Regions from separate parts of the Vogesella lacus genome, predicted to be linked through region 1. Evidence: predicted binding sites of a transcription regulator. Region 1 holds the regulator's gene; each other region holds the start of a gene.

Evidence for each region. The regulator sigma-54, encoded in region 1, starts transcription at its own class of promoters, with help from an activator protein. The targets are predictions, from matches to a motif close to CTGGCACGCTTCATGCTT.
Region 2: a site for sigma-54 is predicted at 5,329-5,346, ahead of glnA (type I glutamate--ammonia ligase). Genes of this name have one in related genera too.
Region 3: a site for sigma-54 is predicted at 2,945-2,962, ahead of adh (aldehyde dehydrogenase). Genes of this name have one in related genera too.

The regions. Positions count from the first base shown of each region.
Region 1 covers NZ_CEETQT010000007.1:90,174-100,680, forward strand. Annotated here, with positions in the region: gene ACZ9W6_RS10435 (sensor histidine kinase) at 1-413, opposite strand, end outside; gene ACZ9W6_RS10440 (DMT family transporter) at 443-1,342, opposite strand; gene ACZ9W6_RS10445 (NAD(P)H-hydrate dehydratase) at 1,362-2,813, opposite strand; gene ACZ9W6_RS10450 (flavin prenyltransferase UbiX) at 2,810-3,427, opposite strand; gene ACZ9W6_RS10455 (Gx transporter family protein) at 3,424-3,930, opposite strand; gene ACZ9W6_RS10460 (NusG domain II-containing protein) at 3,899-4,258, opposite strand; gene rapZ (RNase adapter RapZ) at 4,260-5,102, opposite strand; gene hprK (HPr(Ser) kinase/phosphatase) at 5,083-6,039, opposite strand; gene ptsN (PTS IIA-like nitrogen regulatory protein PtsN) at 6,032-6,496, opposite strand; gene hpf (ribosome hibernation-promoting factor, HPF/YfiA family) at 6,640-6,963, opposite strand; gene ACZ9W6_RS10485 (RNA polymerase factor sigma-54) at 7,017-8,453, opposite strand; gene lptB (LPS export ABC transporter ATP-binding protein) at 8,460-9,185, opposite strand; gene lptA (lipopolysaccharide transport periplasmic protein LptA) at 9,182-9,679, opposite strand; gene lptC (LPS export ABC transporter periplasmic protein LptC) at 9,669-10,229, opposite strand; gene ACZ9W6_RS10505 (KdsC family phosphatase) at 10,226-10,507, opposite strand, start outside.
Region 2 covers NZ_CEETQT010000005.1:201,924-212,430, forward strand. Annotated here, with positions in the region: gene ACZ9W6_RS08495 (phosphatase PAP2 family protein) at 1-596, opposite strand, end outside; gene prmC (peptide chain release factor N(5)-glutamine methyltransferase) at 593-1,387, opposite strand; gene mgtE (magnesium transporter) at 1,415-2,857, opposite strand; gene mtgA (monofunctional biosynthetic peptidoglycan transglycosylase) at 3,063-3,746, opposite strand; gene aroE (shikimate dehydrogenase) at 3,749-4,570, opposite strand; gene ACZ9W6_RS08520 (rhodanese-like domain-containing protein) at 4,667-5,116, opposite strand; gene glnA (type I glutamate--ammonia ligase) at 5,413-6,831, shown strand; gene ACZ9W6_RS08530 (TonB-dependent receptor domain-containing protein) at 7,022-8,986, shown strand; gene ACZ9W6_RS08535 (DUF4124 domain-containing protein) at 9,120-9,617, shown strand; gene glnL (nitrogen regulation protein NR(II)) at 9,726-10,507, shown strand, end outside.
Region 3 covers NZ_CEETQT010000013.1:56,656-67,162, reverse strand. Annotated here, with positions in the region: gene ACZ9W6_RS16020 (methyl-accepting chemotaxis protein) at 1-997, opposite strand, end outside; gene adh (aldehyde dehydrogenase) at 1,377-2,891, opposite strand; gene ACZ9W6_RS16010 (sigma-54-dependent Fis family transcriptional regulator) at 3,164-5,014, shown strand; gene ACZ9W6_RS16005 (hypothetical protein) at 5,015-5,740, opposite strand; gene ACZ9W6_RS16000 (VOC family protein) at 5,967-6,332, shown strand; gene ACZ9W6_RS15995 (EVE domain-containing protein) at 6,329-6,793, shown strand; gene ACZ9W6_RS15990 (DUF1801 domain-containing protein) at 6,780-7,385, shown strand; gene ACZ9W6_RS15985 (helix-turn-helix transcriptional regulator) at 7,387-8,106, shown strand; gene ACZ9W6_RS15980 (type B 50S ribosomal protein L31) at 8,117-8,386, opposite strand; cobalamin riboswitch at 8,529-8,764, shown strand; gene ACZ9W6_RS15975 (ZrgA family zinc uptake protein) at 8,833-9,360, shown strand; gene ACZ9W6_RS15970 (hypothetical protein) at 9,370-9,825, shown strand; gene ACZ9W6_RS15965 (DUF2149 domain-containing protein) at 9,822-10,121, shown strand; gene cobN (cobaltochelatase subunit CobN) at 10,118-10,507, shown strand, end outside.

The DNA of each region.
Region 1 (10,507 bases):
CGTGACAGATAAGCGGTGACCTGGCCGAGGTTATTGCGTTGCTGGTAAATAATGGGAAGTGTCAGCACTTCATCATGTAGAGGCGGAGTTGCTTTGGATAAGTCGGTAATCCGCCCATCGGGCAATCTCATCCTTCCGAAATAAAGGCCGGCATCCCCCTGCACAATCAACCCGACAATTGCGGGGGACTTCAGCTCGGCATCCAGCGTCAAGCGGATGAACTGGTCATCAAGTTGCCACACACCATGTGGGAGGGAAAGTGCCAGGCGCTCCTGCAGGCCTTGCTTGATGGACAGATAGTCGCGTTCCTCAGCCTGGCTAGCAGCTTGATAGGACAGGTACCCGATCGCAATCATCACGATACACAGCACAGAAACAATCCAGATAGCCAGCCTAGTTTTTATGCTTCGCATTTTTACTCACGTAGTACGTAAGGACTAATTCATCTTAGAGCAAGCCGCAAGCGGCTGACCGGGATTTTTTGCAGTATCAGTCCACCGAGAATCAAGGCAAGTCCAATGAGTGTGGACGGGAATATCTGCTCGCCAAGCAGGGTGGAAATAAAAAACAGGGAAAGTAATGGTGAAAGGAAAATAAGATTGGCAATCTTGGCCGTGCTGTCAGTCAGTTTCATTGCACTCAGCCACAATACAAATGTAATGCCCATTTCAAAAAAGCCGATATACGCGGCACCGGCCAGTCCCTGCCATGCCGGTAAGTGCAATTCATTATTTATCAGGCAGTAAATGAATGAAAAGATCATCGACATCAGGAAATTCAAACCAAGGCCGATGACAGGTGGTCTGTCATCCTTGGTATTGAGCAGCCAGTATATTGCCCACAGTAATGTTGATAGTAGCGCCCAGATGACACCTTCAATATTGGCAAAATCCAGACTGAAAGGATTGCCGCGCGTTGCGATGAACAGAACACCCAGATAGCAAAAACAGGCAGCCAGCGCATCCTGTAACTTCAACTTCTGCTTGAGGATAGGGACTGCCAGCAAAGTCATGGTCAGCGCCCAGGTATAATTGAGCGCCTGAGCCTCTTGGGCGGGAAGCAGATCGTATGCCTGGAATAAGATAAGGTAGTAAACGAATGGATTGATTGCTCCAAGAATAAGTGAGCGCTTCCAGTTATTTCTTATTGCGGTAAAAAATTGCTTGATGTCACCCTGAATGGTAATAATACCGACGATGCAAATCAGGGAAAACAGGCTGGAATAAAAAACCAGCTGAGCCGGGCTTAGGTGATTCAGTGTGATTTTGAAGGCGGTTGCAACGGTTGACCATGCAATGACTGCCGACAGGCCAAATGCGTATGCTTTTCTTTGTTGATTCAAGATTTTTTCCGTAACAATATTATTGTGCCAACTGCTGTTTGATCAAACTGATGGTGATACTGGCCGTCATGCCGACAAGTCCCGGATTTTCAATGGCATACAGATCGGCACTGTTGGCATGCAAATAACTGGCATGACATGCCGCGGCCCATGCATCGACATTCTGTGCCAGCAAGGAGCAGATGAGTCCGGTCAGGACATCTCCTTGCCCGGCATTGGCCAAGGCGGCATTGCCGGCATTGATGATGGCGTATGCGCCAGAGGGCGCGCACACGATGCTGCCGGCACCTTTCAGCACGACAATTGCCGAGTATTTCTCGGCGATTTTTCTGGCCGATTTGATACGGTTTCTTTGTATCGTTGGCGTATCGGTTTGCAGCAGCCTGGCGGCTTCGGCCGGGTGTGGCGTCAGGATGGCTGCTGTTTTGCGTTGTTGCAGACTTTGCTGCCACAGCGGATTTTGTGCCAGCAAATTGAGTGCATCTGCATCCAGAACCAAGCCGCCCTGATGTTGCATGACAGAGTACATGGCGCCAATAGCGTGTTCATCGCAGCCAAGTCCCGGTCCGATGCCGATAACGTCATTGTCAAAAGTATCGCCAGGGGTAAAAGCGGAGATCATCAGCTCAGGGCATGAAGGGTCAAAGATCAGACGCTCGTCCAGTGTGTGTGCCATGACTTTGCCAGAACCCGCGTGCAGCGCAGATCTTGCGGCCAACATGGCGGCACCAACCATGCCGTGGTTACCACCGATAATGTGTACCGTGCCATAGCTGCCTTTATGGCTATTGCGTTGACGCGGGGGGAGGGGCGATATGGATGCGATGAGACACCCTTCAGGCTCGGGGTAAAACCTCTCGGGGCAGGTCATATCAAGCAGGTGGATTTTGCCGCAGTTATCCGGGCCATCGGCAGTGAACAGACCTGGCTTGTGGGCAAGCAGAGCCAAAGTATGATCGGCCCTCAGGCATTGGGTCGGGCAGTCGCCGGTCCATGCATTGAGCCCGCTTGGCACATCAATGGCTATTCTTGTCCAATCTCTTTCATTGAGCTGCTGGATGATGCTCGTCCACGGTGCTGCCAGCGGGCGATGCAGCCCCGCACCAAACAGGCCATCGAGCAGAATGTCAGCCTCGGGCGCGACTGGCTCATGGTTGATACTGCCGCCGATCTGCTGGAAAGTTTGGGCGGCTTGCAGACAGGCAGGGGAGTTGGCTGGCACAGGTTGCCATGCGATGACTTTCGTTCCGCCTTGTTGCAGTAGGCGGGCTGCCACGAGGGCGTCGGCGCCATTATTCCCCGGGCCAACAGCAATCAGTAATGACTGATCGGGTCGAAGTATCTTTTGCTGTAACCAGGCCGCAATGGCGGATCCGGCTTTTTCTATCAGTTGCAAACCGGCCTGCTCGGCCTGTTGTTCCAGCGCTTTGAGTGGCGCGGGGCCGATCAGCATATCGGGCTGCCAGCTCATGTCGACTCCCCCCAGCGCGGGTGCAAGTCATGGTCGATAGCCAGCTGATCCATGATGCGGCCAACGATGAAGTCAATCATGTCCTGGATGGTTTGCGGATGGGTATAAAAAGCAGGGTTGGGCGGCAGGATGCAGACGCCCAGCCGGGCAAGCTTCAGCATGTTTTCCAGATGAATGGCTGAAAACGGCGCTTCGCGTGGCACCAGCACCAGCTTTCTGGCTTCCTTGATCATCACATCGGCAGCGCGCTCGATCAGATTGTCGCTGCTGCCGTTGGCGATTGCGGCCAACGTTCCCATGCTGCACGGGCAGACTACCATGGCATCGGCTGGATTTGAGCCTGATGCTGGCGGGGCGAACCACGCTTCCCGGCCAAATACGGCAATCTTGTCCGGTTCGGCATTGAAGTTGCTGATCAGCCATTGCTGGAATTCTTGTGGCTGCGAGGGCAGGCTGAGATTCATCTCCTGCTTGGCCACGACCTGTGCAGCCTGCGAATACATGACCCAGACGCGCTTGCCGGCCTTCAGCAGGCATTCAATCAGCCTGAGGCCATAAGGCAAGCCGGAGGCGCCGGTTAGCGCGACAGTAATGGTATTGACGGGTCGATTCATTTTTTCAGTAGCCTGTTGACTATCAGTCCATTGACCAGCCCCGAAAGGATGGCGGCAATTGCCATCGGCAGGGCGAGACCAAGAATATTATCGTTCGGGATAAATATTAGCCGTACCAGCAGTAGCTGCGCCAGCAGATGCGCCTGGGCAGCAATCAGACTATGGCTGACTGCACTGAAGTAAGGAGCAGGCAGGCGCAGGCTCAAGCCCAGACTTAACAGGCTGCTGATGGCACCGGCAGTGGCCAGCCAGAATCCTGGCGTAAACAGCGTACCCAGCAGCAGGGCGCTGGCCAATACGCGCAAGATGCTCACCCAGACCGCGGCACGCCAGCCATGCTGGTAGGCGGTTATCAGGACGATGATATTGGCGAAACCGGGTTTGATGCCGGGAATAGGGCTTGGAATGGCGGCATCAAGTAGGCTTAGCGAGATGGCCAGTGCGGCAAGATTGGCGATCTGCAGGTCTTGCTTAGTAGGCGAGAGAGTCTTCTGCTGTGGCATTGCCGATAAGTCTGAGTGAGATGCGGCTCGGCATGCAGATGGCTAATGCGCCAGCGGCGGAGAGCCAGCCTTGCTTGACGCAGTATTGATACTTGCCTGGGGATTGCGCAATGCGTACGCGGCCTTTACTGATCTGGATAACGGTATCGCCGGCGTCACTGTGCAGTCGTAGCGTTTTATCCAATCGCAGCGGGTATTGGCCGGTGATCCGGCCGTCTTGCGTGATTTCTACATAACTTGCACTGCTGTTGTCGGCTAGCTTTGCCTGCAGCAGCCAAAGGCTGGCCGCAAGCAAAACCAGTATCAGCATGTCGCCGATGCGCAGCACATTATTTGCCTTGCAGCTGCCTGTGGCGGATCAGGACTTGCTGGTTGTCGAAGGCTTCGGCCAGACGTTCTGCCAGATAGACAGAGCGATGTTGGCCGCCAGTACAGCCGATGGCAATCGTGACATAGCTGCGATTGTCGCTGCGGAAACGGGGCAGCCATTTTTGCAGATATTTCATCACGTCAGATTGCATCTCGCTGACCAGCTTTTCTTGAGCGAAGAAGTCCATGACGTCTTGATCGAGGCCGGTTTGCGGCCTGAGTTTTTCTTCGTAATAAGGGTTGGGCAGGCAGCGCGCGTCAAATACGAAGTCGGCATCAAGCGGAATGCCATGCTTGAAACCGAATGACTCGAATACAAGGGTCAGGCAGTCGGAGGCATCGGCATCTACAAGCAATTTGACCCAACTCCTTAGTGTGTTGGCTGACAGATTGGTGGTGTCGATACGATGGCCGAGCTCACGCAGATGTTCGAGCATTTCCCGTTCGAGATTGATGCACTCTTCTACGGTCAGACCGCTGCCAGACAGCGGATGTCTTCTTCTGGTTTCGGAGAAACGTTTGACCAGTGTGTTGTCGCTGGCTTCGAGAAAAATCAGGCGAGTATCAATGCCCTTGCTGCGCAGTGCCTGCATGGCACTGGGCAAGGCGGCGAGTGTCGCAGCAGAACGGGTGTCTACACTGATTGCCAGTTTGGGTTGTAGCTGATCATCGTGCAGGCTGACGACGTCTTCCAGCAACACGGCCGGCAGATTATCAACACAGAAAAAATCATTGTCTTCAAGCAGGCGCAGGGCAACCGATTTACCCGAACCGGAAAGGCCACTAATCAGAATCAGTTGCATGCTCTTGCTCACGTAACAAACTGGTATGTCTATCGATAAACTCTCTGGTGCTGTCGATACCGCGTAGCTGCAGGATGTAATTGCGCACAGCGGCTTCAACCAGTACAGCCAGGTTACGGCCGGCGGCAACGGGCAGGATGACCTTGCGCACCTTCACGCCCAGAATATCCTGAGTCTCGGACTGGATATTCAGCCGGTCGAGGGTTTGCATTGCCTGATCATTGGCTTTCATCAGGTGAATGATGAGTTTCAGCACCTTTTTCGGGCGAACGGCTGTCTCGCCAAAAATGGTGCGGATATTCAGAATGCCGAGGCCACGTACTTCAAGAAAATCACGCAGTAGGGCAGGGCAACGACCTTCCAGCGTTTCCGGGCCAATCCGGTACAGTTCGACCGCATCATCGGCCACCATGCCATGGCCGCGTGAAATCAGTTCCAGCGCCAGTTCACTCTTGCCCATGGCGGAGTCACCCATGATCAGCACGCCGACCTCGAGTACATCAAGGAATACGCCATGCATGACGGTTGAAACTGCCAGCGCTCGGGCCAGATAGATGCGCAGGACATCCATCAGATAGGGACTTTCCAGCGGGGTGCTCATCAGTGGCACGCCGTGGGTATGGCAGTAATCACGCAGCAGGTTGGGCACGTTTTGGGCATTGGCGACAATGACAACGGCCATGCTGCGGTGAAACAGCTGGTCAAGCGCGGTTCTGGCGGCAGCCTGTTCCAGCTTGTTCAGGTACTCCACCTCGGCAAGACCCAGCACCTGTACCCGGTTGGGGTGAATGAAGTTCAGATGTCCCACCAGTGCTTGGGTGGGTCTTTGTTCATCATTCGAAATAAGGTTATCGGCACCCGAACGACCGGCGATCCAGCTCAGATTGAGCTTGTGCTGATTTTCCTGATAGAGGCGGCGTACGCTGATATTAGGCATGGTCACTCTGGCCGCAGATCAGTTCATAAAGTTGTTCTGCATTACTTTCCGGGCTGTTCATTTGCTCGCGCAGGCTTCTGCTGGAGAAGCGCTGGGCGAGTTCGGAAAGTGCCTGCAGGTGAATATCTGTCGCCTGGTCCGGCACCAGTAGCACAAACAGCAGGCTGACCGGCTTGTTATCCGGGGCGTCAAAGGCGATAGGAGTGCTCAAACGGATGAAAACACCGGTGGCTTCTTTCAGGCCCTTGATGCGGCCATGAGGTATGGCGACACCTTGACCAAGTCCGGTCGAGCCCAGTTTTTCGCGGGAGAACAGGCTGTCAAAAACATCACTGCGGGCAATGCCCTGTGAGTTTTCAATCAGGATGCCGACTTGTTCAAACAACCGTTTCTTGCTGGATACATCCAGCCCGACCATGACATTTTCTGGAGAAAGGATTTTGCTAATGAGGCTCATCTTGCGTGGTGCCAGTAAAGAACGTTGGCCATTCTACGCTTTCCGGCAAGATTTCAATAGCCGATCAGGACGTAAGCGTGGTGGATTGTTTCAAACAAAAAGAACGGATAAGAAATCTTATCCGTTCTTGTCTTTGCAGGGTATCAGAGGGCTGCCTGATCCTGAATGATAGGGCTGACGCGGTGGTCAACCTGTTTTTCCTTGAACTTCAGAACCTGACGATCAAGCTTGTCTGCCAAGGCATCGATGGCAGCATACATATCGGCATCCGTCGCTTCGGCGTGGATGTCTTTACCCGCCAAATGCACGTTTACTTCGGCTTTCTGTACCAGTTTGTCGACAGACAATGTCACGTTGACACCGATAACATTATCTACATGCCTGGTAATCCGCTCCAGCTTGCTTTCTACATATTCACGCAGTGCTGGGGTAACTTCGAGGTGGAGACCGGTAATCTTGAGGTTCATACCCTTTACTCCTTCTTAAAGTGTCGCGAACGAAGTGTCGCGACTCAAGAAAATCAAAGTGACTTGCGTTGGCTGACCGGTGGTATCTGCATCGCTTCCCGGTACTTGGCAACCGTTCTTCTGGCTACCTGTATGCCCTTGGCGACGAGATGGTCTGCAATCGCACCGTCTGACAACGGCTTTTTATTATCTTCATGATCGATGAGTTGCTTGATGATGGCCTTGATGGCTGTCGCCGAACACTCACCGCCACTATCGGTATCAACAGAGCTGCCGAAAAAGTACTTCAGCTCAAACAGGCCTCTGCTGCACAAAAGATATTTTTGCGTGGTTACCCTGGAAATGGTTGATTCATGGAGTCCAAGCTCATCTGCGACATCCCGCAGAATCATCGGGCGCATGGCTACTTCGCCCAGCTCGAAGAACTCTTGTTGTCTTTCGACTATAGATTCCGCCACTTTCAGGATGGTGTCAAATCGTTGCTGAATGTTTTTGATCAGCCACCGTGCCTCTTGAAGTTGACCACCCAGATCGTGGCTGGTTCCTTTCTGTTGTAGCAGAGAGGCATACATCTGGTTGACACGAAGTTTGGGCAGGTTGGCCTGGTTTAGCCGGGCAACCCATCTGCGGCCAACCTTGATCACCCGGATATCCGGTGCAACGTAGTGGGTTTCACCGTGGTCAAAGCCACTGCTCGGGCGCGGGCGCAGGCTGGTGATCAAGCCGTGAGCGGCTTTCAGTGTCGGATCGTCAATGCTCAAGGCCCGCTTCAACTTGATGAAGTCACGGTTGCCCAGCAAGTCAAAATGCTGGCTGACAATGCTTGCGGCCAACTCGCGCGCGGGGTGCTTGTCATGGGGGGCATTGTCGAGCTGTAACAGCAGGAATTCCTGCAGATTAAGACTGGCAAAGCCGACGGGCTCCAGTTGGGTCAGCAGGCGACGCAGGCAGGACAACTCTTCCAGCTCGACATCCAGCTCAAGCGGCAGCTCGGCGAGTATCTCGTCCAGAGGGCTGGAGAGGTAGCCATCATCATCGAGCTCGTCGATCAGCAGGGCAATCAGGGCGCGGTCACGCTGGCTTAGTTGTAGTTCGCCGGTCTGGCTTAACAGGTGCTCGCGCAGCGAGGGCTTTTTCGGGGCGCTGAGGATGGGGTCAAACTCGTCATCATCATCGTGATTGCTGCTACTGCGGCTGCCCCAGTCAGCAGGCTCGTCAAATGCACTGCTGTTATCACTATCTTGTGAGGCGTTTTCTTGCGGGGTTTCCGGAGCTGTTTCGGCCGGTTGGTTGCGCTCTGGCCATTCGCTTGGCGGCACCAGCTTTTCTTCGCTTTCTTCCTGGCGTTCCAGCAAGGGGTTTTCCAGCAGATAGCGCTCCAGCTCGGAGCCCAGTTCGAGTGTGGACATCTGCAAAAGCTTGATGGACTGTTGCAGCTGCGGCGTCAGCGTCAGCTGTTGACTGGTCTTGAGCTGGAGGGTCTGTTTCATGCTTGTTTACAGATGGAAGTGTTCGCCCAGGTAGACACGTCTTACCTGTTCATTTTCAACGAGTTCGCCCGGCAGGCCGGAGGCCAGTACGCCGCCTTCCGAGATGATGTAGGCGCGGTCGCAGATGCGCAGGGTTTCGCGCACGTTATGGTCGGTAATCAGCACGCCGATGCCGCGTGATTTCAGAAACTGGATAATCTTCTGGATATCGATCACGGCAATCGGGTCAACGCCGGCAAATGGCTCGTCCAGCAGGATGAAGCGCGGTCGGGTGGCCAGTACCCGGGCGATTTCCACGCGGCGGCGCTCACCGCCAGACAGTGCCATGGCGTTGCTTTCACGCAGATGGCCGATGTTGAGATCGTCCAGCAGCAATACCAGCTCGTTTTCCAGCTCTTCACCGCGCAGGCCGGTGATCTCGAGCACGGCCTTGATGTTTTCTTCTACGGTGAGTTTGCGGAAAATCGATGCTTCTTGCGGCAGATAACCCAGCCCCATGCGCGCGCGCTGATGAATCGGCAGGTGGGTGATCTCCTGCTTGTCGAGTTCGATACGGCCGTCATCGGCAGCGATCAGGCCAACGACCATGTAAAAGCTGGTGGTTTTGCCGGCGCCATTCGGACCCAGCAGGCCGATCACTTCGCCACTGCTGATGTCCAGCGACACATTCTTTACGACGGTGCGCTTTTTGAAGGTCTTTTTCAGCTGGCGGATGGAAAGCGTGCTGCTCATGGCTTGCTCTTGGGTTGCAGGATCACGGTGACGCGGCCGGTGCTGCCGTTGGCGCTGCCATTGACTTCATAGTTCTCGGTCGCGGTGTTGTAGACAATGCGGCTGCCGCTGACCGAGTCCATGCCACGCTTGATACGCGCATTGCCGGTCAGAATGGCAAGGTCGCTGCCATTGTCGTATTGCACGCTGTTGGCCGAGCCTTCAACGAATTCGTTGCTGCCATCAATCTTCTGGCGGAACTTGACCGGGCCGCCACTGGCTTGCAGCTGCTGCTGGCCCTTGTTATCGCGTACCACAATGACTTTGTCGGCCTGAATCAGCAGAGTGCCTTGTTTGACATCGACATTGCCCTCCCAGACTGTGGTGCCTTTTTTCTGGTCAAGCGTGCCTTTGTCGGCGCTGATTTCGATCGGTTTGTCACGATCGGCCTTGTCGGCATGAGCCGGAACGGCAAGGCAGCTGATCAGTAACAGGGCTGGCAGGCTATGGCGCATAGAAGATCCTAACATTGGACAGAAATTCCAGAGTCTGGCTGTCCTGGCGATAAATGAAACCGGTGGCATTGAGCCTGGAGTTTTGCTGGGTCAATAGCAGCGGTGCCTGATTGCGTACTTCATGCTTGTTGCCATCCAGCTGCATGCTGGAGGTCTGCAGTACGATCGGCGTTTTGCCCGGCTGCTCCTGCTCCCAGCGGACATTGTCTTTCAGCTCGGCCAGCTTTTCCTGACGGTGGTAAGTCGCCGTCGAGGCGTTTACCGAGAAGTCGGCCTTGCCGTTCTGATAACGGGTCAGCAGTGGCTCTTGCACAAAGACCAGCGGATTGCGGGGCAGTTGCCACAGCGATTTGGCGTACAGGCGCTCTTGCAGCATGCCATGCTCGTCATACTGGCGCGCCTGCAGATTGCTGATGGTGTATTCCGGCTCGTTCAGATTCAGGTCTGGCCGGGCGAAGGGCTGCTGCGTCGTAACGATGTGCAGGTATAAGGCCAGCAGCGCCATGCCTAGCGTCAGTCCGAGCGGAAAGAGTCGTGCAGCGCGATTCATGCCAGATAGCTGTTCATCAGTGCGTCAAAGGTGCCCTGTGCCTGCATGATCAGCTCGCACAGCTCGCGCACTGCGCCGCTGCCGCCGTGATTGCCGGTGACAAAATGGGCATGCTGGCGCACGAAGCTCGGTGCCGCCGGAACGGCAACCGCGAGGCCAACCTTGCTCATTACCGGCAGGTCGATCACGTCGTCACCGATGTAGGCGCATTGTGCGGCAGTCAAGCCGGTTTTTTGCAGCAGGTCGGCAAAGGCGACACGCTTGTCGTGCACGCCTTC
Region 2 (10,507 bases), on a different contig from region 1:
ACGGCAAAACCGACAGCCAGCCTTGCTTGCATTCTCGCAGCCAATGGCTGCCATTTCTTGCGATACACCATCAGGGCCAAGGACAAGCCGAGCGCCCCACCTGCCAGCACATCCAGCGGCCAGTGCACGCCAATGGCGACTCTCGACAGCAAGACCATCCACAACCATCCCGAAGCCAAATATCTTAAGTTTGGATAGTGCTTTGCCACTGCGGCCAACATCACTGCAGAAAAAATGGCATGGCCGGACGGAAAAGACTCGTTTACCGGCAAAACATCCAGCAGATTGACACTACCAGCTGGCAGGGCCAGAGGTGGGCGAAGCACATCAAACCAATCCTTCAGCAGCACACTGGCGAGAATGGCCAGCACGGCCAGCAAGATTTCCGCAACGCTACCACCCCGCCTCACTAGCGACAGACCAAGCAGCACTGCCACAGCAAAAATCGGCTCACCGGGAATACTCGCCAGTCGCCAGAAAACCCCGGGTAACACCTGCAATTCATGATGCAGCGTCAGAAAAATCGCCTGATTACTACCCGCCAGCCACAACAGCAACGCTGCAAACAACAAGAGCGGCAACATTAGCCTGCTCATGGCAAACGCCCCAGACTCACACGGTCATTCCCAGCCAGATCGACGATCGTTTCGACGGCAACAAAGCCTGCGGCCAACAATAATTCGCGACAAGCCGGCCCCTGATCATAGCCATGCTCCAGCATCAGCCAGCCCTGCGTTAACAGATGATTGGCAGCGCCGGCAATGATTTCACGCAGGCAAGCCAGGCCATCCGCCTCGTCGGTAAGTGCCATGCGAGGCTCGAAACGCACATCCCCCTCTCCCAGATGGTGATCCTGCGCCTCGATATACGGCGGATTGCTGACAATCAGCGCAAAACGGGCCGAGGCATCAGGCAAGGCCTGGTACCAGCTGCCCTGATGAAATTGCACCTGCGCCCCCAGCTTGGCCGCATTGCGTGCTGCCTGCGCCAGTGCCGCGCTGGACAAATCTACCGCATGTACCTGCCAGGCTGGGGCCTCCAGCGCCAGCGTGACAGCAATCGCACCACTGCCGGTGCCGAGATCTAGTACACGCAAGTGCTGCGAGCGATCCAGCCTTTGCAAGGCCTGCTCGATCAGATGTTCGGTTTCCGGCCGCGGAATCAGCACATCCGGACAGACCTCAAACACCCGGCCATAAAACTCGCGCTCACCCAGCAGATAGGCGATCGGCAGACCTGCAAGACGCTGCTGCGCTAGCGCAGCATAAACCTCCCACTGTGCTGGCGGCATCTCGTCATGGCTGGCGGACACCAGACCAGCATGACTCTTGCCGCTGACCTGACAAAGCAAAAGCCGCGCCTCCAGGCGCGGCAGCGAAAACTGCATGAGTGCTTGTTGATAGCTAGGCATGATCTATAGAAGAAACAGGCTGGCAAGGCCCAGGAAAATGAAAAAGCCGCCGGAGTCGGTACAGGCCGTGATCAGCACGCTGGAGCCTACGGCCGGATCCTTGCCGAATCGCTCCATCATGGTCGGAATCAGCACCCCCATACTGGCCGCCAGCATCAGGTTCAGCGTGGTTGCGGCCAACATCACCAGCCCCAACGAGAAGCTGCCATACAGCAGCCACGCCAGCACTGCGAGCGCCCCACCCCAAATCAGGCCATTGATAATGCTGACACCCAGTTCCTTGCGCCACAGACGCTGCATCTGGCCCGGCTGCAACTGGCCCATCGCCAGCGCGCGCACAATCATGGTAATGGTTTGATTACCCGAGTTCCCACCGATACCGGCCACGATCGGCATCAGGGCCGCCAGCGCCACCAGTTTTTCGATCGAGCCTTCAAATGCGCCAATTACCCGGCTGGCGATAAAGGCGGTACACAGATTGATGGCCAGCCAGGCCCAGCGGTTGCGTACCGAATCGATCACCGGGGCGAACAGGTCTTCCTCTTCCTTCAGACCGGCCAGATTCAGTACTTCGGTTTCGGACTCTTCACGAATCACGTCGACCATCTCGTCGACCGTCAGGCGGCCGATCAGCTTGCCCTGCTCGTCGATCACCGGCGCGGTTACCAGGTCATAACGCTCGAACGCCAGCGCCGCATCGGCAGCCTCTTCTTCAGGATGAAAGCTCACCACCTCGGTCGCCATCACTTCGGCAACTTCAGCCTCCGGGTCTGACACCAGCAGCTTGCGGATAGGCAGGACACCCTTGAGCACGTCATCCTCGTCGACCACGAAAATCTTGTCGGTATGGCTGGGCAGCTCGTCGAAGCGGCGCAGATAACGCAGCACCACCTCGCAACTGACATCCGGACGTACGCGCACCAGCTCGTAGTCCATCAGGGCACCGACCTGATCTTCCTGGTAAGACAGAGCCGACTGCAGCTGTTGCCGCTCTTCTTCGTCGAGGCTGCCCATGACTTCGTACACCACATGGCGTGGCAAGTCAGGGGCAAGGTCAGCCAGTTCGTCAGCGTCTAGCTGCTCGGCCGCGGCTACCAGCTCGTGCTGGTCCATCGCCTCGATCAGCGATTCGCGCACCGCATCGGAGACTTCCAGCAGGATATCGCCTTCATCCTCACTATCGACCAGATCCCACACCAGCAGGCGGTCGTCCAGCGGCAGTGCTTCAAGGATGTAGGCGATATCCGCCGGATGCAGCTGTTCGAGCTTGGTTTCCAGCTCGGCCAGATTCTGTTTGTGAACGAGAGACTCGACCAGGTCGTGGCGAGGCATTTCCTGGCGATGAACCAGGTCTTCAATCAACCGCTGACGCTCGATCAGGCGCTGTACCTGAGCGAGGTTATCTTGCAGACGATCGGTTGGCTGTTTTTTATCGATAACCGTCATGCATGGCTCCTGCCGCCTGGGCGGGAGCAAGCACCGGTCACAGGCGGGGTATTATTGTGCTGGCGCGCGGCCAGAAAAACGAATCAGAAAGGGGTAACTGGGTAAGTCCATACGTTTTTGCCCGTCTGACGGGCGATACGAAAAGAGAATGAAATTGTAGCATGGGCAGGCGAAGGCCAGCCAGTGGCTGGCCTTGTGAAACGGCTCAGGGCAGCTCGGCCATACCCATACGTCGCTGGATGATACGCGTCTTGCGTTGCAAGCCGGTTGCATTGCGGTTTTTATCGTAGAAACGCGGGTTGGGCACCATGGCGGCCAGCTTGGCAGCCTGGCCACGACCAAGGTTGGCCGCAGAAGTCCGGTAATAGTGTCGCGCTGCCGCTTCGGCCCCGAACACGCCATTGCCCCACTCGATCACGTTCAGGTAGATCTCGAAGATGCGGCGCTTGTCCATCACCGCCTCCAGCATCACGGTAATCACCGCTTCGTCTATCTTGCGCCACGGGGTTTTCTTGCTGGACAAGAACAGATTCTTGGCCAGCTGCTGACTGATGGTCGAGCCACCAGCCACGATACGCCCCTGTTTGAGATTCTTCTCGAACGCGGCCTCGATGCCATCCCAGTCAAAACCTTCGTGATCGGCAAACTTGGCATCCTCGGCTGCGATCACCGCACGCTTGAGATTGGCCGAAATCCGGTCGTAAGGCACCCAGCTATGCTTGAGCTCGGCATCAGGATTGTCTTCCTGCAACTTGGCCAGCTGGGTATCCATGAAGGCGCTGCTGTCAGGATTGGCATGCCGCCAGTAGACGATATGACCGAAGATCCACAAGTAGTACAAAAAAAGAGCGGTCAGAACGACCGCTCCGATACGCAGAAACCAGCGCATGCTCAGGCCAGTACCTCGCGCAGCATATTGGTAACCTTGCGCGTTGCCGGCTGCACACCGCGCCAGATGCGGAAGGATTCTGCCGCCTGCTCGACCAGCATGCCCAGACCATCAGCCAGCATCGCTGCCTGCTCGCTTTGTGCACGGCGCAGGAACGGTGTCAGGCCACGGCTGTAAACCATGTCATAGGCCAGCGCCTTGGGGGCAAAGATGCCAGCAGGGATCGGTGGCAACTCGCCGGACAGGCTGGTGGAGGTACCGTTGATCACGATATCAAACTGCTGACCTGCCAATGCATCGTAAGAAACGGCTGCAATCTCGCCCAGTTCGGCAAACTGCGTGGCCAGATCCTGCGCCTTGCTGACGGTGCGATTGGCAATCGTCATGCTGGCAGGCTGCTCGGCCATCAGGCTAGGCAATACGCCACGCACGGCACCACCGGCACCCAGCAGCAACACGCGCTTGCCGGCAATCGGTGCATCCATATTCTCGACAATATCGCGCACCAGACCGATGCCATCGGTGTTGTCACCGTAGATCTTGCCATCGCGGAAGCTCAGGGTGTTCACGGCTGCGGCCAACCTGGCGTTGTCGCTGACTTCATCCGCCAGCTTGAAGGCATCACCCTTGAACGGCAGGGTGACATTCAGCCCCTTGCCGCCTGCAGCGACAAAGCCTTTGACAACCTCATCAAACTTGTCGAGCTCGGCAAACAGCTTCTCGTATTGCAGCTGTTGCTGGCTGGCAGCAGCAAACTCGGCATGAATGAATGGCGATTGGCTGTGCGAAACCGGATTGCCGATGACGGCGTAACGATCAGTCATGATTCACTTCTTCCCAAACAGAAAATTGCGGACCTAGCAGGTTGCTGCCTCTATGGACGTCTGCACACTTTGCCTTCAGGCAGCGCAAACTGCAAGTCAGCCCTGAATCCACGGCAGGCCAGCCGCTTTCCAGCCGGTCAGATTGCCGCGATGCTGCGCCTCGTCACGGTCACCCTCAAAGCCTTCAAGAATGTTGTAGGCATGTGAATAACCCGCCGCTGCGGCCAACCTTGCAGCCTCGTCCGAACGCGCACCGGAGCGGCACAGAAACAAGACCGTCTTGTCACTGGCCACCTGTTGTTGCAGCTGCTGGACAAAAGCCTGATTCGGCACCATACCCGGGAAACTGCGCAACTCGATACGCAAGGCATCCGGCACCACGCCGACGAACTGCCACTCTGCCGCGCTGCGCACATCGACAATCACCACGTCCTCGCGCGCGCTCTTCAGCTGCCAGGCTTCGGCCGGGGTCAACAGACCGGCGTAGCTGATGCCCTGTTGTTCACCACGCTGCGCTGCTTGCTGCAAGATCAGTTCGTTTGCCATCTTCGTTTCCCGTCTGGTTTTGGATATCACCCTACCTTAATACAGCGTCTGACGGCTGTCATCAGCCCGAATCAAGCCCCAGCATGGTGCAAGACCAAGCAAAAGCACCAATTGAGTGCGCAAGCACCAAATATGGGCATACCAGACAGCAAATGCCACGTGCCTGTCATGGCAAATATGGCAAAATAGCCCAGGATTTCCCGCGCCACGAGCTGGCACACTTCATGCTAGACGTAGCACACTGAAATTTGCGTCATCACACATTGATGCACCTTGTCGCTCTACAGGAGAACACCATGGCGGTTGCAGACGTAGTCAAGCTCATTACCGAAAACGACGTTAAATTCGTAGACCTGCGCTTTACCGACACAATGGGTAAAGAACAGCACGTCACCATTCCGGCTCACGTTCTGCTGAGCGATGCCGACGCATGGTTCGAAAACGGCCACGCGTTCGATGGTTCCTCCATCGCTGGCTGGAAAGGCATTCAAGCCTCCGACATGCTGCTGATCGCTGATCCGGCAACCGCCAAGATCGATCCGTTCTTCGACGAGCCAACCGTATTCATGAGCTGCGACGTGATCGACCCGGCCGATGGCAAGGGTTACGACCGCTGCCCACGTTCCGTAGCCAAGCGCGCCGAAGCCTACCTGAAGGCTTCCGGTATTGGTGATACCGCCTACTTCGGCCCGGAGCCAGAATTCTTCATCTTCGACAGCATCACCTGGGGCACCGACATGTCCGGCTGCTTCGTGAAGATCAAGGCAGAAGAAGCTGCCTGGGCCTCCGCTGAAGAGTTCGAAGGTGGCAACACCGGTCACCGTCCTGGCGTAAAAGGCGGCTACTTCCCGGTTCCGCCGGTTGATTCGTCCCAAGACATCCGCTCGGCCATGGTGCTGCTGCTGGAAGAACTGGGCGTACCGGTTGAAGTTCACCACCACGAAGTGGCTACCGCCGGCCAGAACGAAATCGGCACCAAGTTCAGCACCCTGACCCAGCGCGCTGACTGGACCCAGATCCTGAAGTACGTGGTACACAACGTAGCTCACAGCTACGGCAAGACCGCGACCTTCATGCCGAAGCCTATCGTTGGCGACAACGGTTCCGGCATGCACGTTCACCAGTCGATCTGGAAAGACGGCAAGAACCTGTTTGCTGGCGACGGCTACGCCGGCCTGTCTGACACTGCCCTGTACTACATCGGCGGTATCATCAAGCACGCCAAGGCCCTGAACGCCATCACCAACCCGGGCACCAACTCCTACAAGCGTCTGGTTCCGCACTACGAAGCACCGGTTAAACTGGCTTACTCCGCCAAGAACCGTTCCGCTTCCATCCGTATCCCGCACGTGGCCAACCCGAAAGGCCGTCGTATCGAGGCACGTTTCCCGGATCCGCTGGCTAACCCGTACCTGTGCTTTGCCGCCCTGCTGATGGCGGGTCTGGACGGTATCCAGAACAAGATCCACCCGGGCGATGCTGCCGACAAGAACCTGTACGACCTGCCACCAGAAGAAGACAAGCTGATCCCGACCGTGTGCGCGTCGCTGGATGAAGCGCTGGCCGCTCTGGACGCAGACCGCGAGTTCCTGACCCGTGGCGGCGTGTTCTCCAATGAATGGATTGACGCTTTCATCGAACTGAAGATGAAAGAAGTCAACCTGACTCGCATGACTACCCACCCGGTAGAATTCGCGATGTACTACAGCCTGTAAGCGATTCGACCCGCGTACGCTGCGAACCCGCAAGCTTCGGCTTGCGGGTTTTTTCATGCCTGCTCACCAGCATTTTGCCTCTCGGGCAAAACTGGCTAGCCTTTGCGCAAAGGCCATGACCGGTATTTCACTGGAAAATAATGAGATAAATTCTCATTAACAAACAAGCACACCAGACCGAAAGCCGCCCATGCGCCAAACACCGTTCCGCCCGACGCTACTCGCCATCCTGTTGGCCACCCTGCCTTACGCGAGCCATGCCGCCGAATTGCCGACCATCCGCGTCACCGCCACACCTACCCAGGACCAGACCATCAATCAGGAAACCCTGGCCAAGCAACAGGCACAGGACCTGCAGGACATCTACAACAGCGACAGCGCCATCAGCATCGGCGGCGGCGGCAATCCGGTGGCGCAAAAGGTCTATATCCGCGGCCTTGAAGAGTCGCTGCTGAACATGACCATCGATGGCGCCTTTCACAATGGCAAGATCTACCATCACCAGACGGCGCTGATGATAGATCCGCTGCTGCTGAAAAAAGTCGAAGTCGAAAAAGGCACGGCCTCGGCCAGTGCCGGCCCGGGTGCACTGGCCGGTGCGATGCGCCTCGAAACCGTCAGCGCGCGTGATCTGCTGCGCGCCGATGAACGCAGCGGCGCCATCGTCGGCCTAGGTGTTTCCAGCAACAAGGGCTGGCGCAGCAATGCCAGCGCCTTTGGTGTGCTGGATAACGGCAGCGACCTGCTGTTCAGCCTCAGCCGTCAGCAACAGGACTACTACAAGGACGGCAATGGCCAGCGCCTGAACGAGTCCGACAGCAATATGGACAATGTGCTGTTCAAGCTCGGCGTGCCACTGGCCAACAAGCAATCGCTGCAATTCAATTACCAGCACAGCGACGAACACGGTATCCGTAATGCCCGCGCCAATATGGTGGGTTTCTTCCATCCGGTGGTGCCGAATGACCCGATTCCGCAGAGCCAGCTGCGCGACACCAGCAGCATCCGCTACCAGGCGCTTGGTCTTGGCGCTATCGACAAGGCCGAAGTGCTGCTGCATCGCTCGGCTGTCGATAGCGATCGCACCAGCAAGGTTGGCCGCAACTATGGCGAATCGCTGCGCACCCACGGTCTGGATATCAATTTGAAGTCCAGTCTCGGCGAGCACTTGCTGCGCTACGGCCTGAACTGGCGCGAAGACGAGTCGCGCGCCCGCCAGATCAGCAATTCGCAAAACAACACCGGCAGCGGCCATGAACGCGCCAGCGTGCTGGGCGGCTACACCGAGGCGGTGCTCAGCTTCTCGCCACTGACCTTGGCGGCTGGCCTGCGTTTTGACAGCTATGACTACCGCGATAATCATGGTCAGCACTTCAGTAGCAGTGGCGCCAGCCCCAGCCTGCAGGCTACCTTCGACCTGAATGACAACTGGCAGCTCAAGGGCGGCCACGCCCGTGCACTGCGCGGCGTCGGTCTGAAGGAAGCCTTCATGCTGGATATCGCCAGCTGGAAAAACGCCAGCGAGATTGACCCGGAAAAAGCCAGCAATAGCGAACTGGGCCTGCAATACCAGCGTGGCGGCCTGAAGCTTGCGGCCAACGTCTTCAATCAGCGTATCGACAACTTCGTCACCTCCTTGCTGTGCACCCCGCCGCGTGGCGTCTGCCGCGACAATGCCGGCACCGCCAAGGTGAAGGGCTATGAGCTGTCTGCCGATTATCAGCTGGGCCAGCTGAGCGCCGGCCTCAATGTCAGCCACAGCAAACCCAAGCTGAATGGCCGTCTGCTCGGCGATGGCGACCTCGGCCTTGGCACCTACACCGGTCGCACCTGGGTTGCGCATCTGGGCTACCAGCTGCCGCAATACCAGCTGGAGCTTGGCTGGCAGGGCCGTCTGACCGAAGGCATCGATTACCAGCCGGTGGCGGCCAACGGCACCACCATGCGCAAGGATGGCTATGCCGTGCATGATGTCTACCTGAGCTGGAAGCCAAGCGGCAAGAACCTGCCACGCGTGAATTTTGCCGTGAAGAACCTGTTCGACAAGGCGTATTACGACCAGGCCACCTACGCCTATCAGGGCGCACAGCAAAAAGTGCTGGGCTACCCTGAGGCTGGCCGCGACTTCCGTCTTGACCTGAGCTGGCAGTTCTAAACCCGTGAAGCACACGCCCGAAGATGCCAGTCTTCGGGCGTTTTCAATGACTGGCCCGCCACATGACTTGCCGTCTTAAAGCGCCAAGCCCGGCACTTGCTAATGCAGCCGGTTTGTTTGCTATCATTCCGGCATGTCCAGCCGCCCTCTCACCACGATTGCCCTGCTCTGCCTGCTCAGCGGCATCAGCACGGCCCAGGCCAATACCATCTACAAATATGTAGACAAGGATGGCCGCGTGACCTTTACCAATATCCCGATCAAGGGTGCCAAGCCTTTTCTGGTCACACCATCCAGTGGTGGTGGCAATGGCGGCAACGGCATCGCCAACAGCAGCCCCAATCCTTCTGCTGCGCCAGCAGCGCCCAGCACACCGCGCCAGCAAAGCACCGGCAATATCCCCAGCGTCAAACCCGAGACCCAGCGCAACCGCGACCGCGGCCGTAATCGCATCCTGCAGGACGAGCTGGCCAACGAGCAAAAGGCACTGGCCGATGCGCGCAAGGCCTTGCAAGCAGCCAGCAATGCCGACACCACACAAAAACGCAAGCTGCAGGACGAGATCACCGATCGCGAACGAAATATTTCAGCACTGCAAAGCGAGCTGAATATGGAGAACGCACCGAAGTAAAGCATGGTGCATGAATATGCACCATAATAGGGCAATCTGATTTTCTCAGGCCGATCAGCGCATGGCGCGCTTATTGCTAGCTAACAGGAAAGATTGCGGATGCCCTATATGAACCCGAGCTCATCGCCCGCCAGTTACGCCGGACTGGAGTTGCTGGACACGCCCGTGATGGTGGTGCAGCGCAATGGCGAACTGCACTTCGCCAATCCCGCCTGCGAAAGCCTGCTCAAGGTTGGCCGCAAGGAATTGCAGCGCCACAGCCTCTACACCCTGTTTCGCGATGCCCGCGCCTTGCGTAATGCGGTGCAGATGGCGCTCGATCATGCCGGCAGCTATATCGAGCACGACCTCGAGCTAGCCCCGGAAAGTGGCAGCCCGCTACACGTCAGCCTGACTGTTACCCCCATCGACAGCCCGCCGCGACTGGCCTTGCTGGAATTGCGCCCGATCGAGCAGCAATTGCGTATCGCCAATGAAGAGCGTCTGCTGCTGCAACAACAAGCCAACCGCGAGCTGATCCGCAATCTGGCACATGAAGTCAAAAACCCGCTGGGTGGCATCCGGGGTGCGGCGCAATTGCTGGAGCACGAAATCGCCGACCGGCCGGAATTGCTCGAATACACCAGCGTGATCCGCGAGGAGGCGCTGCGCCTGCAGACCCTGGTCGATCGCCTGCTGGCCCCGCATCGCCGCCAGATCGCCAGCGATGTAAATATCCACGAAGTGCTGGAACGGGTACGCAGCATCCTGCTGGCCGAGTACCCGCAAGGCCTGCAGATTCGCCGCGACTACGATATCAGCCTGCCCGGCCTGGCTGCCGACAAGGAGCAGCTGATCCAGATCGTGCTCAATATCGTGCGCAACGCCGCCCAGGCCATGCATGGCAAAGG
Region 3 (10,507 bases), on a different contig from region 1:
GTTCGGCACGCTGTCTTGCCGTGCCGGTGCTCTCGCCGGCCTCCAGCGCCAGCCGGTTGACCTCGGACGAAGCCTGGCTCAGCTCGTCCATCGCCTCGCGCACATCACGCGAATGGTTGCCCTGCTCCTTGGTTACCGCCGTAATACGGTGCGAAATATCGGCAATCTGGAAGGACGACTGCGCAATCTGGCGCGACTCGTTGTCAATGCTGCGCATATGGTTGGCCAGCGCCTGCACCATGCTTTGCATCCGGCCCAGTACGCTGCGCTCGGCGCGCGAATGGTTGTCGATCTGCAGCGACAGTTCGCCCCGCGCCACCGCATCGCTGACTTCCATGGCATAAGCCGGCTCGCCACCCAGCATGGCAATCAGTTTGCGATACAGCAGCGCCAGCCCGCCAACCACGATCAGCAGCGCCAGTGCCGCAACCGAAATCGAGATGATGAAGGAACGCTGCTCGGAACGCGCCTGCATCTCGTCGGCGGCCACACGCGCGTTTTCCAGATCGGCAGTCAGCTTGTCCATTTGCGTGGCCAGCGCCTCGGCACTGACATCAAAGCCGTCCTGCTCGTTTTTCATGATCAGGTTGCCGGCCTCGCGCCCCTGCTCGACATAGGCATGGGCCATTTTCTCGCCTACGCTGCGCAGGCGGCTGATCTTGTCGTTGGCCGAGGCGATATCGGTGCCCAATGCCGGCAGCAAGCTCTTGAGTTCAGCCAGCTTGGCCTGCGCCTGCGCCTCGTTTTCCTTGGCATCGGCAAAGCCTTCTTCCAGCTCGCCCACGGCCGAAGCATCGGTCAGAAACTGCTGGATCTGCACCACATGAAAACGCACATCCTTGAACAGCAAGGTCGCACGGTGCAGCTTTACCTGCTCGACCTCGGCCTGCTGCAAGCTCAGATTGCCATACCACACCATGGCATTACCGCCGCCCAGCAACACCACCAGGATGAGCGCCATCATGCTCATCAGCTTTTTCAGGGAAATTCTTTTCATATCGGGTCCATTTCTCACAAGCGGCACGAAAGCCGCGGCCGAATAGGCATTTGCCATGCATCAAACCTGCCAATTATGCGGATTCGCCTTCCTTCTCACCGCGATCTGGATCAAGACGTCACACCAGAGTCAGCCAGCTTGATATCACATTTGATAAACAGTGCGCCGATCAATCACGACATTTGAATTCTCTTTAATTGCTATAAATCTTTATGGCATGAGTTTTTTTACCAGATCGGCCAGCCACAATCGCATTGTTTGCTGCCTATCCCTTATGTCGCGCCTGTTTATTGCCATCTCGCAGACCAACAGGCTGACGCAAAAAAGCCCCGGCACACGCCGGGGCAAGGGGATGGAGGATTCGCGACTCGGCTACGACTCAGAAGAAGCCCAGCTTGTCTTCGCTGTAGCTGACCAGCAGGTTTTTGGTCTGCTGGTAGTGGTCCAGCATCATCTTGTGGGTTTCGCGGCCGATACCGGACTGCTTGTAGCCGCCAAAGGCCGCATGCGCCGGATAAGCGTGGTAGCAGTTGGTCCACACGCGGCCGGCCTCGATGCTGCGGCCAACGTGGAAGGCGGTGTTGATATTGCGCGTCCACACCCCGGCACCGAGGCCGAACAGCGTGTCGTTGGAGATCGCAATGGCCTCGTCCATATCGCGGAACTTGGTTACCGACAGCACTGGCCCGAAGATTTCTTCCTGGAAGATGCGCATCTGGTTGTGGCCTTCAAACACCGTCGGCTGGATGTAATAGCCCTGTTCCAGCGCGCCACCGAGATGGGCACGCTCGCCACCGGCCAGCACGCGCGCGCCTTCCTGCTTGCCCAGCGCCAGATAGCCCTGGATCTTGTCCATCTGCTCCAACGAGGCCTGGGCACCGATCATGGTGGCGAAGTCCAGCGGGTTGCCCTGCTTGATTTCGGCCACCCGCTTGAGTGCGCGCTCCATGAAACGGTCGTAGATGGATTCGTGCACCAGCGAGCGGCTCGGGCAGGTACACACCTCGCCCTGATTGAGCGCGAACATCACGAAGCCTTCGATCGCCTTGTCGAAGAAGGCGTCGTCCTTGTCGCACACATCGCCAAAGAAGATGTTAGGCGATTTGCCACCCAGCTCCAGCGTCACCGGAATCAGGTTTTCGCTGGCGTAGTTCATGATCTGGCGGCCAACCGGGGTCGAGCCGGTGAAGGCGATCTTGGCGATGCGCTTGCTGGTGGCCAGCGGCTTGCCGGCCTCGGTGCCAAAACCGTTCACCACGTTGACCACGCCCGGCGGCAGCAGATCGCCTACCAGCTCCATCAGTACCAACAGCGACAGCGGCGTCTGCTCGGCCGGCTTCATCACCACGCAGTTGCCGGCGGCCAGTGCCGGTGCCAGCTTCCACGCTGCCATCAGGATAGGGAAGTTCCACGGAATGATCTGGCCGACCACGCCCAGCGGCTCGTGGAAGTGATAGGCCACGGTGGTGGCGTCAATCTCGCCGATGCTGCCTTCTTGCGCGCGGATGCAACCGGCAAAGTAGCGGAAATGGTCGATCGCCAACGGCAGGTCGGCGGCGGTGGTTTCGCGGATAGGTTTGCCATTGTCGAAGGTCTCGACGGTGGCCAGCAGTTTCAGGTTTTCTTCCATGCGGTCGGCAATGCGATGCAGGATCAGGGCGCGCTGCGCCACGCTGGTCTTGCCCCAGGCTGCCTTGGCCGCATGGGCTGCATCCAGCGCCAGCTCGATATCGTCGCCATCCGAGCGTGCCACCTCGCACAGCGGCAGGCCGGTGACCGGGGTCAGATTCTCGAAATAACGGCCGGCGACCGGTGGCACCCACTGGCCACCGATAAAGTTGTCGTAACGGGATTTCAGGTTCAGGCCGTACTGGCTAGGGTGCAGGCTGCTCATCTCTTTGTGTCTCCTGTTGTATTGGCCACCGCGATAGCGGGACGGATACCACAGTGCACGCCGCGTGCCAGCTCGCACCGGTTTTGCAGCGCAATATCAGCCAGCACCAGTGATCACAGCACTTTGCGGCCAACCTTGTTGCGCCGCAAAAATCACGGCAGTTTTTCAGGGCTTGTTGCCGGCGCTGAGCGCGTCATAATCGGCCACACTGCCCCAGCCAAACTGTCGCAGCCTGCGACAACTGTCGCGCGACACCGTTACAGGAGCCTTGCATGATCAGCCTCGCCCAATTGCGCCGCCGCCTGCAGGATGGCGAAGAACTGCCGGCCGGCAGCCTGCCCGGCCCGATCCTGCATTCCTGGCAACGCTGTCAGGGCCTCGGCCTGTCGGTGGCGCGACCGCGTCAGGGCGAGCCGCTAGACCAGCTGGCACTGCAGAGCCGGCAACAGCAAAACGAGGACTGGCTGCAGCTGGCACGGCCAGCGATTGATGCACTGTTCGACAGCGTGGTGGACGATGGCCATGTGGTGATTCTGGCCGACGGCGACGGGGTGATCCTGCAGGAAATGGGCCATCCGGCTTTTCTCGACAAGGCCGAACGGGTGGCGCTGCTGCCGGGCATGGACTGGCGCGAGGACATTCGCGGCACCAATGCCATCGGCACGGCGCTGGTGCTGGGCGGCGCCGTGCATGTGCGTGGTGCCGAACATTATCTGGAGCGCAACCGCCAGCTGTCGTGCGCCGCCAGCGCCATCCGCGATCCTTTCGGCCAGGTGCTCGGTGTGCTCGATGTCTCCGGCCTGCCGCGCAAGCTCGGCAGCGCCCGCCTGCAACAGGTCGAGGCGGCGGTGCGCCACATCGAACAACGCCTGTTCGAGCAGCAATGCCGCCAGCTCTACCAGCTGCGTTTTGCCGCCGAGCCGGCCGGCCTCGCTACCCCGCGCTGCGCCAGACTGGCGTTTGACGATGGCGGCGTGTTGCGTGCGGCCAATCCTGCCGCCCTCGCCATGCTGCATCTCGACTGGCTGGCGCTGGGTCAGGCGCGCTTTGCCGCGTTGAGCGGCCTCAGCCTCGAACACTGGCTGAGCCGCCACGGCGAACATATTGCCTCGCTGCGCCACAACGGCCGCCTGCTGTCGGCCTGCCTGCAGCTGCCATCGGCAGCCAGACAGGGTGCGACCACTCAAACACCGATCACTGACAAGGTTGGCCGCAAGCCGGCCGACACCAACAACAGCGCCAGCAGCAACGAAGTCGACAGCGGCCTGCCACCGGCGCTGCTGCCAACGGCGCTGCGCCTCCTGGATGCCGATATTCCGGTGCTGTTGCTGGGTGAAACCGGCGTCGGCAAGGAACGCTTCGTGCAGGCGCTGCACCGCTCCTGCAGCCGCCGGCAACAGCCGCTGGTGGCGGTCAACTGCGCTGCCATCCCCGAGGGGCTGATCGAATCCGAGCTGTTCGGCTATGAGGAAGGCGCGTTTACCGGCGCGCGCAAACAGGGCAGCAAGGGCCGTTTGCGCGAGGCCGATGGCGGCGTGCTGTTTCTCGATGAAATCGGCGATATGCCGCTGACGCTGCAGGCGCGGCTGTTGCGCGTACTGCAGGAACGTGAAGTGGTGCCGCTCGGTGGCGGCAATTACAAGGTGGACTTGCGCGTGGTGGCGGCCACCCACCGCGACCTCGCCACCGAAGTCGCTGCCGGCCGCTTCCGCGCCGATCTCTACTACCGCCTCGCCCACTACCCGCTGCTGTTGCCGCCGCTGCGCGAACGCGGCGATGTCGCACAGCTTGCCGCCAGACTGTTGCAGCAACAGGGCGCGGCGCGGCGCGGCATCTCGCTGTCGCCGGCACTGTGCGACTTCATCCGCCGCTACCCGTGGCCCGGCAATGTGCGCCAGCTGGATAATCTCTTGCGCACCCTGCTGGCACTGGTCGACGACGGCACCGTGCTCGACTGCCGGCATCTGCCGGCCGGCATGCACAGCCCACAGCCGCAAGCGACACAGGACAATGCCCGTCTGCAGCAGGTACTGGCCGAGCATGGCGGCAACGCCAGCGCTGCCGCGCGCGCACTGGGCATCAGTCGCAGCACGCTGTATCGCAAGCTAGGCCGCAGCGGCTGATTACCAGCCCTGCTGTTTTGCCAAGGCGGCCTTGCTGTCGCTGGCCCAACGCGATTGCTGGGCGATATGTGCCTTCACCTCGGCCTGCTGCAGGGCCTGCTCGTAGCTTTGGCCTTTGCTCATCGGAAAGTAGCGGAAGTGTGAATAGCGCACATAATCACCTTCACGGCTTTCCATGAACGCAGACCACACTCCCAGATATTCGGCACCATTGCGGCTGTCTTTCTCGATGGCGGCAGAAACCTTCACACAGCTCTGGCGCTCAGGCTTGATAAGATCACGCTGGCTTTTCACTGCTTTGTACGAGGTATCAGCGATATCACCCTCGCGACAAAAAGCATCAAGCTCGCTCAACCAATAGCTAAGAGCATCACGGGACAACGCGACCTGTACAATGATTTCACTGTCACCCTTGCTGTCCCGCAAATGCAGCTGGCCACCGGCAGTATTGCCGGAATGTTCCCGGGTTTCATCGTTATGAATATCACCCTTGAAGGTCTTGGTTTCGTAAATCAGCCATTGCCCTTCAGGCAGCGCCAATGCTTTCTTGCCCAGCTTGATGCTGTCCAGCGCCATCCCGCGCGAGAAGTATTGCTCAAACTTTTCCATCCGTTTCTGGTTGCTGTCCAGCCAGCCAAACTGCAAGGATTCGGTCGGTAAGGACTCGGCAAAGGCCGGCATGGCCAATGTCAGGAGGACAGCGGATTTGAGCAGCATTGCGCGCATGATTCGGCACCAGAAAAATAAAGCGCGAATTATAAAAGCCATAAGTCATAAATTGCACATCAATTTCAGGATATTCGTCTAACGCCTCACTACATAAAGCAAGCAGCGCTGCTGTGCAGTCTGCAACAGTACAAAACAATTTCCTGGCCTGCTGACAGAATGCTGTCAGCAGGGGGCGCGCACACTGCGGTCAGGCAAACCCGCCGACCTCATCAGGAGCCGCAGCATGACCCCCTTCGTTCACTGGTTTGAAATCCCAGCCACCGACTTCGACCGCGCCGTGCGTTTTTACCAGACGGTGTTTCATGTGGAACTGAAAGTCGAAGACTTCATGGACGACCGCATCGCGGTGTTCTGCCTCGGTGACGAGCACCCCGGCTGCATCATGCAAAGCAACCGCCTGCAGCCTGCGGCCAACGGCAGTCGCCTTTATCTGGATGGCGGCCCCGATATGGACGCGCTGCTGGCGCGCATCGAGCCCGCCGGTGGCCAGATCGTGCTGCCACGCATGAGCCTGCCCGATGGCAATGGCGATATCGCGCTGTTTGGCGATAGCGAAGGCAATGTCATCGGCCTGCATGTGCAGCCATGAGCCAGCGCTTCTGGATAGGCGTAGCCAGCCGCGATCACGTTGGCCGCGGCGTGGCCGGCGGCTTTGCCCAGCTCTGTCACGGCAAGGGGGCGCCGCTGGCGCGCATGCGCCGTGGCGACGGGCTGATCTACTACTCGCCGCTCGAGGTTTTCGGCGGCAAGGAGCTGTGTCAGGCCTTTACCGCCATCGGCCTCGTCAGCGATGAGGCGGTGTATCAGGTCGAGATGGCTGACAACTTCCGCCCGTGGCGGCGCGATATCGCCTTTGTGGCGGCCACGCCCGCGCTGATCCGGCCGCTCGTGCCCGGGCTGACTTTCATCCGCGATCCGCAACACTGGGGCTATGCCTTCCGCTTTGGTCATTTGCAGATCAGTGCGCATGACTTTGTCTTGATTGCCACCGCGATGGGCGCGACACTGGCGGATCTGTCCGTGTCTGGAGACGACCATGCCTTTCCCTGAAATCGAGAAACAAGCCATGCTGCAACTCAAAGGGGTGGGCCCGACGGTGATCCGCCGGCTGGAGGAGGCCGGCTACCAGACGCTGGCCGAGTTGGCCGCAGAAGAAGCGATTGCGCTATGCCGGCGCATCGGCCAGATGCTGCATTCCAGCTGCTGGGGCAACAGCCCGCAGGCACACGCCAGCCTCTCGGCCATCATCGCGCTGGCGCAGCAGCAAACCGCTGGCGAGGCTGGCGGCCAACGTGTCCGGCAATTGCTGGACGACTGGCAACAACAGCAGCCCGAGCAGGCTGCCATCGTGCTGGCCTTGCGCCGGCAAATCCTCGCGCTGGATCCGGCCATCAGCGAGGAGGTCAAATACGGCGGCATCCTGTTTGCCTGCGGCCAGGCTTTCTGTGGCCTGTTTGTCTACCGCCAGCATGTGACGCTGGAATTCAGCGCCGGCGCGCAACTGGCCGATGTGCACGGCCTGCTGCAAGGCAAGGGCAAAGGGCGGCGACATCTGAAGTTTGTCAGCGTCGCCGATATCGACCGCCTGCCCTGCGCCGACTATCTGCAACAGGCGCTGACGCTGGCGCGGCCGGCATCCTGATATGCGCCGCGCCGACCGTCTGCTGCAGATCCTGCTGCTGTTGCGTGGCCGCCGTCGCACCACGGCGCAGCAGCTCGCGCAGTGGCTGGAGGTGTCAGTACGCACCGTGTATCGCGATATGGCCGATCTGCAGGCCAGCGGTGCGCCGGTAAATGGCGAGGCCGGTGAAGGCTATTGGCTGGAGGCCGGCTTTACCCCGCCACCCCTGAGTTTTTCTGCTGGCGAGCTGGCCGCGCTCGAGGCCGCAGGCCGCTTGCTGGCCGGCTGGGCCGATAGCGAGCTGGCCGGCGATGCCGCCAGTGCGCTGGCCAAGATTCATGCCGTGCTGGGCAGCGCCGGGCTGGCACCGGTGCCCTTGTATGCCCCGAGCGGCCAGCATTATCCGCGCGAAAAACTGGCGCCACTACGCGCCGCCATCGGCGCACGCCAGTGCGTGGACATCGACTATCTGGACCAGCACGGCCAGCCCAGCCAGCGCACGCTCGCGCCGCTGGGCCTGTTTTTCTGGGGCGACCGCTGGACGCTGGCCGCCTGGTGTCTGCTGCGCGGCGATTACCGCCACTTCCGCATCGACCGCATCACCAGCCTGCAAGACAACGATAGCGCCTGGCCGGCCGGCATCTCGCTGGATGCCTTTTTGCAAAACGCCGATACCCCGGCCGCCGCGCGAGCCGCACTGCAACAACAGGATCAGCAGGCCTGGCATCAGCCGCCGGACTGAGTCAGCCGTTTCAGGCCTGACGGCTGCCCGGAATCAGCTTGCCGAAACGCGCCATGAACTGGCTGGCGCGGCCTTCGGTGTGGATCTCGCGTGCCTTGCCGGTAAATACCGGATGCGAGGCGGCCGAGGTATCCAGATACATCACCGGATAGGTTTCGCCGTCATGCCATTGCAGGGTGTCGCGGGTCGGCGCGCACGAGCGGATCAACCAGCCTTCCTTGGCACCGGTGTCGTAGAACAGCACGGTGCGGTAGTTTTGCGGATGCAGGTTTTTCTGCATGATGGGCTCCTGGATTTATGTAATAAAGTAACAATGTTATTTGATAACAGTTCTCATTTCAATAGCAAAATCCCGACAGCAGTACGTGTGGTGATTATCGATATCGCCACAGTGCAACCATGACAAACCGCGGCCAACACGCTACCATCCGCGCCGCGTTGGTGCTCGCGGCCCGTTCGATGGCTGCAGTTAAACGGGAAACGGCAAGGTTGGCCGCAAGGTCAGCCCCAAGCCGTGCTGCCCCCGCAACGGTACATGGCCGGCTGCCCTGCAGCCCGATCCCTCATCCCAGCCACTGGCTGCGCGCCGCAAGCGCCACCGGGAAGGCGACGGAGCGTGCGCCATAGCCCGGATACCGGCCAGCGAAGTGGCCGGATCACGTCCGGCCTTAGGCCCGGTTGCCGTCGGGGAGGACGGCCAGTGGCAACCCCTGTCCGGTAATACCCATGACTTTCGCAAGCCTGCGCCTTGTTGCGCCCGTGGCTGGCTGCCTGCTGGCCGCCGCCCTCATTCCTGCCACCGCTTTTGCCCACGGCAATCACACCCACGGCCACGGCACCGCCCGCGCCGAACTGGCCGGCCAGACGCTGACTGTCCAGCTGGAGATTCCGCTGGAAAGCTTTCTCGGCTACGACTACCCGCCCAAGGGCGATGCCCAGCAAAAACTGTGGCAAGACTTTGTCGCGCAGATGGCCACCCCTGGCGACTTGCTGACGCCGGCGGCCGAAGCCGGTTGCGTGCTGAACCAGCACGAGATCACCCCCGACATCGTCAAGCCGGCCGCTGGCCGTGACATCGACAATCTCCGCGTCAAACTGGTTTACCAGTGCAAGGAGGCCGCCGCGCTGAAATCGCTGGCGGTGCCGGCCTTCGCGCGCTACCCCGGCCTCAAGCAGCTGCGCCTGCAGTGGAGCGCCGGCAGCACCCGCAAGACGGTGACCATCCGTCCGCGTTTCCCTGCTGTCACGCTGTAAGGAGTCACCATGCTGGAAGCCAATCTGCTGCAGCTGATGCAATGGCTGCTGCTGCCGGTGCTCGCCTTGCTGCTGGCCACCCTGTTGTACGCGCTGTGGATGAGCGGCGTGGTCGTGATGGAAGGCTGGCAGCGCCGGCGCGGCATCAGCCTGCTGCCGCAGGCGGCCAACCTTGCCATCGACGAAGTCGAGCTGGCGATTCTGGCCCGCCTCGAGCCTCTGCGTCTCTTGGCGCGCGTCACGCCTATGCTGGGCCTGATCGCCACCATGATTCCGCTGGGGCCGGCGCTGCAGTCGGTATCCGGCGGTGAAGGCCATGCCGCGCTGGCGGTGTTCAGCAATGCCTTTGCCGGCGTGGTGCTGGCGCTGGCCACCGCCTCGCTGGGCCTGGTGCTGTACTCGGTGCGCCGTCGCTGGCTCTTGGCCGAGCTGGTGGCCATCCGCCGCCGTCAGGAGGCCGCATGAGCCGCCCCGAGCTGAACATCCTCGCCGAGGAAGACGATGATCCGATGCTGTCGGCCATCAATCTGGTCGATGTGTTTCTGGTGCTGATCGTTGCCCTCTTGGCGGCCGTCAGCTTCAATCAGCAGCACAGCAATCAGCCCGGCAAGGTCGAGCTGACCATCGAACAGGACGGCCAGAAAATCCGTTATCAGGGCAGCGGCAGCCTGCAGCAGGGCGACGGCGTGCGCGCCGGGGTCGCCTACCGCCTGGCGGACGGCAGCATCATCTATGTGCCGGAAGACGGGGCCGCCAAGTGAGACTGCAAGCATTTTGCACCGGCCTCGCGCTCTGCCTCTTGCTGGCCGGGCAACAGGCGCTGGCGCAGCGCCTGTTATGGCTGACGGTGGACATCACCCCGGCCGCGCGCACCGCGCTGGTCGAAAACGAAGCGCGCACCCAGGGCTGGCAGTTTGCCAGCCTCGATCATCCGCTCGCGGCCAACCCTGTACGGCTGGAGGGCGAACGCGCCGCGCTGGCCAAGGCGCTGGCCAAGGCCGATCTGGTGTGGCTGGATGTGCCGCACGAGTCGGTGTTGCAGCGTCTGCAGCAATCCTTCGGCAGCCAGCTGCAGGCCAGTGGCAAGCCGCTGGTGTGGATCGCGCCGGACGCCAGGGTTGGCCGCAAGGCCGGCGAGCAGCAAGCC